2 regions of the Streptomyces sp. NPDC048002 genome follow, and region 1 is predicted to be linked to the other one. Evidence: riboswitches for the same ligand, from Rfam matches in the RefSeq annotation. Region 1 holds a riboswitch; the other holds the start of a gene.
The links. Region 1 has a riboswitch for cobalamin ahead of AB0E07_RS35405 (energy-coupling factor ABC transporter permease). Riboswitches for the same ligand answer to the same signal wherever they lie in the genome.

Region 2: it holds a riboswitch for cobalamin, as region 1 does, so the genes downstream of both, AB0E07_RS33895 (ABC transporter substrate-binding protein) here and AB0E07_RS35405 (energy-coupling factor ABC transporter permease) in region 1, are expected to answer to the same signal.

The regions. Positions count from the first base shown of each region.
Region 1 is NZ_JBEZNL010000048.1:39,017-41,985, reverse strand. Features, by position in the region: gene AB0E07_RS35410 (DNA alkylation repair protein) at 1-918, shown strand, start outside; cobalamin riboswitch at 1,021-1,228, shown strand; gene AB0E07_RS35405 (energy-coupling factor ABC transporter permease) at 1,258-1,965, shown strand; gene AB0E07_RS35400 (energy-coupling factor ABC transporter substrate-binding protein) at 1,962-2,336, shown strand; gene cbiQ (cobalt ECF transporter T component CbiQ) at 2,343-2,969, shown strand, end outside.
Region 2 is NZ_JBEZNL010000043.1:30,121-33,089, forward strand. Features, by position in the region: gene AB0E07_RS33885 (winged helix-turn-helix domain-containing protein) at 1-70, opposite strand, end outside; gene AB0E07_RS33890 (VOC family protein) at 244-591, shown strand; cobalamin riboswitch at 729-856, shown strand; gene AB0E07_RS33895 (ABC transporter substrate-binding protein) at 1,234-2,223, shown strand; gene AB0E07_RS33900 (iron ABC transporter permease) at 2,316-2,969, shown strand, end outside.

The sequences.
Region 1 (2,969 bases):
GTGCGGGCCGCCCTCACCGACCCGGGGCTGACGGGCTGGATGGTGTGGCCGCTGACCGAGGCCGTCGCCGTCGCGGCCACCGGGGACGGCGGTGACGAGCCGTTCGACGACGGGCTCGACCTGCTGGCCCGTCTCACCCCCCGCCTGACCGCCGAGTTCGCGCTGCGCACCTTCCTCAACGCCGACCTGGACCGCACCCTGGCCGCCGCGCACCGCTGGACCGCCTCCCCCGACCCCGCCGTACGGCGGCTGGCGAGCGAGGGCACCCGCCCCCGGCTCCCCTGGGCACGCCAGGTCCCCTCGATCAACCGCGACCCGAGCGTCACCGTCCCGCTGCTGGACGCGCTGCACACCGACGCCTCCGACGACGTCCGCCGCTCCGTGGCCAACCATCTCAACGACATCTCCCGCCTCGACGCCCCCCTCGCCACCTCCGCCGCGGCCCGCTGGCTGCGCGGCCCGGACCCGACCACGCCCGCCCTGGTGCGGCACGCCCTGCGCACCCTGGTCAAAGCGGGCGAACCGGTCGCCCTGGAGCTCGTCGGGTTCCACGGCGGCCGGGACGACGTGAAGGTGGTCGGACCGGTCCTCACGCAGACCCGGATCCCGATGGGCGGAACGCTGAGCTTCAGCGCGCACCTCACCAACGTCTCCGCCGCGCCGGTGTCCCTCGCCGTCGACTACGTGGTCCATCACATGAAGGCGAACGGCCGGACGGCCCCCAAGGTCTTCAAGCTCGCGCGGCGCGATCTGACGCCCGGTGAGTCGACGGAGGTGACCCGCACCCATTCGTTCCGCCCCCTCACCACGCGCGTGTACCACCCGGGCACGCACGCCGTGCAACTCCAGGTCAACGGCCACCGGTTCGACCTGGTGGAGTTCACCCTCGGACCGGCGTCGGAGGCCACCGGGAGCTGAGCGGCCCGTCCCGGACGGGATGCCTGTGTGACGCATCACGCCTTGACGCGCACCCCGGCGCATGCGCTTGTGTGCGCTGCCCATGCGCCCCTGAGGGGCGCTTGTCAGCCAACCTGAACAGGCACTATTGTCGCCACGCCTTGGTGACGGGAAATCCGGTGCGATACCGGTGCGGCCCTCGCCACTGTGATCGGGAAGTCCGGCTCCAGCCCTCACGGGCAGCCACTGGGTCCTTCGGGACCCGGGAAGGCGGAGACTCGGGCGGTGTCACCCGTCAGCCAGGAGACCGGCCAGGGCGCGTCAACCATCCACGAGGTGCTGGAGAGGGTCTGCTGAGCCATGCACATAGCCGAGGGATTTCTGCCTCCGGCGCACGCGGTCGCCTGGGGCGTCGCGTCCGCGCCCTTCGTCGTCCACGGAGTTCGGGCACTCACCCGTGAAGTCAGGGAACACCCCGAGAGCACGCTGCTCCTGGGCGCTTCCGGTGCCTTCACCTTTGTCCTTTCCGCCCTCAAACTGCCCTCGGTGACCGGGAGTTGCTCCCATCCCACCGGTACCGGGCTGGGCGCCATCCTGTTCCGGCCGCCCATCATGGCGGTGCTGGGCACCATCACCCTGCTCTTCCAGGCCCTGCTGCTCGCGCACGGCGGCCTGACCACGCTCGGCGCCAACGTCTTCTCGATGGCGATCGTCGGCCCCTGGGCCGGCTACGCGCTCTACACACTCCTGCGGCGCTACGACGTGCCCCTGATGGTCGCCGTCTTCTTCGGCGCCTTCGTGGCCGACCTGTCGACGTACTGCGTCACCAGCGTCCAGCTGGCGCTCGCCTTCCCCGACCCGAGCAGCGGATTCCTCGGCGCGCTCGGCAAGTTCGGCTCCATCTTCGCCGTCACCCAGATCCCGCTCGCCGTCAGCGAGGGCCTGCTCACCGTGCTCGTGATGCGGCTGCTGGTGCAGTCCAGCAAGGGCGAGCTGACCCGGCTGGGCGTGCTCCTGACCAAGGGCCGCAACCAGCAGCAGGACCAGACCGAGGCGGTGGCCCGATGAAGAAGAACACCAAGGTCAACCTGCTGCTCCTGCTGGTCGTGGCCGCGCTCGCGGTGCTCCCGCTCGCCCTGGGCCTGGGCGACCACAAGGAGGAGCCCTTCGCGGGCGCCGACGGCGAGGCGGAGACCGCGATCACCGAGATCGAACCGGACTACGAGCCCTGGTTCTCGCCGCTGTACGAACCTCCGTCCGGGGAGATCGAGTCGGCCCTGTTCGCCCTCCAGGCGGCGCTCGGTGCCGGTGTCCTCGCCTACTACTTCGGCGTGCGCCGCGGGCGCCGCGAGGGCGAGCAGCGGGCCCTGCGGAGCGTGCCGGACGCCGGGGGCGTGCCGGACGGCGTCACGGTGAAGTCCCCGGCCGACCAGGACTGACCCCGAGTGCTGCCCATCGACGCGGCGGCGCACAGCAGTCGCTGGCGCCGCCGTCATCCCGTCGACAAGGCCGTGCTCGGACTGGGCCTGACCGTGCTCGCCATCTCGCTGCCGCCCTGGCCCGGTGCCGCACTGGTCCTGCTCACCGCCCTGGCGGTGCTGCTGGGTCCGGCGGGAGTGCCCGCGCGGCGCCTGTGGCGCGCCTACCGGGTGCCGCTCGGCTTCTCCGTCACGGGCGCCGCCACCCTGCTCGTCCAGGTCGGCGGACCGGAGGGCTTCCTCTCCCTCGCCGACGACGGCGGGCTGCGCGCCGGGGAACTGCTGCTGCGGACCTCGGCCGCCTCCCTCGGTGTGCTGCTGTTCGCGTTCACCACGCCGATGTCGGACCTGCTGCCCCGCCTGGTGCGGGCGGGCGTGCCGGCCCCGGTCGTGGACGTCGCCCTGGTGACGTACCGGATGAGCTTCCTGCTGCTGGACTCCGTGCGGCGGATCCGGGAGGCGCAGGCCGCCCGGCTCGGGCACACCAGCAGGTCGGCGGAGTGGCGTTCGCTGGCCGGGCTCGGCGCGACCGCGTTCGTGCGCGCCTTCGACCGGGCGGCCCGGCTCCAGGCCGGGCTCGCCGGGCGCGGCTAC
Region 2 (2,969 bases), on a different contig from region 1:
GGTTGGAGACGGCACGCAGCTGTTCGTCCGTGGTGACGTGAAAGGTCTCGGGAAGGTCGTCGGCAGGCATGCGAGCAATGGTCAACGACTCTTGACCATTGCGCAAGGGGATTGTGGACACTGAACGTGGTGGTGGGCCTTGTCCGGGATCTGCGGTGCGTGCGGCGGCCGTTGTGGCGTAGTACTGCTGGGGAGCCTCAACCTGAGGCTCAACGCCCGATCTGTGTTGCCTTGGAGTTGTCGATGGCCGTTCGTCGTGTCGTACCCAATGTCCGGTCGGAGGCTGTGGAGGAGAGCCGCGAGTTTTACGGGCTGCTGGGGTTCGAGAAGGTCATGGACCACGGCTGGATCATGACGCTCGCGTCGCCGTCGAGCCCGACCGCGCAGATCAGTCTCATGGGCGAGGACAAGACCGCGCCCGTCACCCCGGACCTCAGCGTCGAGGTGGATGACGTGGACGCGGCCTACGCGGCTGTGCGGGAGAGCGGTGCGGAGATCGTTCATCCCTTGCAGGACGAGGAGTGGGGGGTGCGGCGGTTCTGCGTGCGCGACCCCAACGGCCAGGTGGTGAACGTACTGGGGCACCGCTGACGGGCAGGGACGGCGGGGGCGCGTGTCGCGTGCGCACGGCGCTCGCGTGGGGCGTGTCACCCCGGTCCGTTGCCGGGCGGGCGTGGTGGACCGGGCCGACCACGTGCCATGATGGCTCGCGACAAAGGCGACGGCGGAACGAGGAAGCCGGTGTGAATCCGGCGCGGTCCCGCCACTGTGATCGGCGAGCGGACCCCGAACAGACCACTGCCCGGATGCGGGTGGGAAGGCCGGGGCGAGCCTTGACCCGAGAGCCAGGAGACTCACGCGGTCGCCTCCTCGACGTAGCTGGGGCGGATTTCCCCGGAGAGGAGGGCGTGTAGTGATGCCCTTGGAGGGGTTGCGACCCGGCTCGATGCCCTGCGGCCACGGCGTACCGTGGTCGACCGCGGGGGTTGCGCGCCGCCCGCTGACACCCGGTTTCCCGCGGCTCCGTACCCTTGCCCCGCTCCGTCTTGTGACCCCGCTTCCACCTACCCGGTGCGGTCGTTCAGCGGCTCCGGCTGCCGTCGCGACCCCGTAGCCGAGCGGGGGCGACGCCGCTTACCCGGTCGTCGACACTCGACGCGAGTGCCCCCAGCCGTGCCCCGGACCGTGATCCGGACCGTTCCCGTGCCATCCCTCGGTGAGAGGACCCACCCCATGACGGGCAAGCGCCCTGTGACCCTGCTGTCGGCGATAGCCGCGGCCCTGCTGATGTCCGGCTGCGGTGAGAGCGCCACGCGGGACGATGCCGCTCCGAAGGGTGCCGCCGCCGACGGTTACCCGGTGACGGTGTCCAACTGCGGGGTGAGGACGACCTATCAGCGTCCCCCGGAGCGAGCGGTGTCGCTCAACCAGCACGCCACGGAGGTCATGCTGGCACTCGGCCTGGAGAACTCGATGGTGGGTACGGCCTACCTCGACGACGAGATCCTCCCCGAGTACCAGGACGCCTACGACGGCATCGACGTCATCGCGAAGGAGTACCCGTCCTTCGAGACGCTGCTGGCGGCCGAACCCGACCTGGCGTACGGGGGGTTCGCCTCCACCTTCGACGAGAAGGACGGCCGCAGCCGCGAGGCCCTGTCCGACGCGGGCATCAACTCCTACCTGAACATCGAGGAATGCCCCTCCGGCCCCGTGACGATGGCCACGATGGACCAGGAGATCCGCAACGTCGCCAAGATCTTCGGCGTCTCGGAACGCGCCGAATCGGAACTGAAGGAACTCCACGCCACCCTCGACACGGTCGAGGAGAAGCTCGACGGAGTCGATCCGGTGGACCTCTTCGTCTACGACAGCGGTGACAAGACCGCGTTCACGGCCGGCGGGGCCGGTATCGGCAACGAGATGATCGAGCAGGCCGGTGGCGTGAACCTCTTCGCCGATCTGGACAAGGCGTTCGGTGACGTGTCCTTCGAGCAGGTCGCCGAACGGGCGCCCGAGGTCATCGTCATCTACGACTACGGCGACCAGACGGTCGAGGACAAGAAGAAGTTCCTGCTGGCGAACCCGGCCCTGAAGGACGTACCCGCCATCAAGAACGAGCGGTTCGCCGTGCTGCCCCTGTCGTCCACGGTGCTGGGCGTCCGGGTCCCCGCAGCGGTGGAGTCCCTGGCCCGCCAGATCCACCCGGACCGCTTCAAGTGAGTGAGGCGGCGGAACTGACCGAGGAGCAGGGCACGAAGTCCGCCCTCCCCGCGGTGCGGGACGGCGGCGCCGATGGCCGGCGCACCCGTCGGATGCCCTTCCCGCTCGTGCTACTGGTGCTCGGCGCGCTCGTCGTGGTCGCGGCCACGTTCGGGATCGCCGTCGGGTCGATCAGCGTCCCGGCCGGACAGGTGTGGGGCATCCTCCTGCACCGGGTGCATCCGGCGCTGGCCGATCCGACCTGGACCCCGGTCCGCGAGACGATCGTCATCGACGTACGGCTGCCGCGGGTGCTGCTCGCCGGGGTCGTCGGCGCGGGCCTGGCGGTGTCCGGGATGGCCCTTCAGGCCCTCGTGCGCAATCCGCTCGCCGACCCGATGCTGCTCGGGGTCTCCTCGGGCGCCTCGGTCGGCGCGGTGCTCGTCGTCGTCCTCAACCTCTCCCTGTTCGGGGTCTTCTCCCTGCCGATCGCGGCCTTCCTCGGGGCACTGGCCGCGCTGGTCGCCGTCTACTTCCTGGCCCGCTCCGGTGGCCGGATGACCACCGTCCGGCTCGTGCTGGCGGGCGTGGCGACCGCCGAGGTGCTGTCGGCGCTCGCCAGCTTCCTGATCGTCACCTCCGACGACCCGCACAAGACGCAGTCGGCGCTGCGCTGGATGCTCGGCGGGCTGGGCGGCACCACCTGGACCGTGGTCTGGATCCCCGTGGGCGCCGTCCTGCTCGGCACCGCCGTCCTGCTCGGCGTC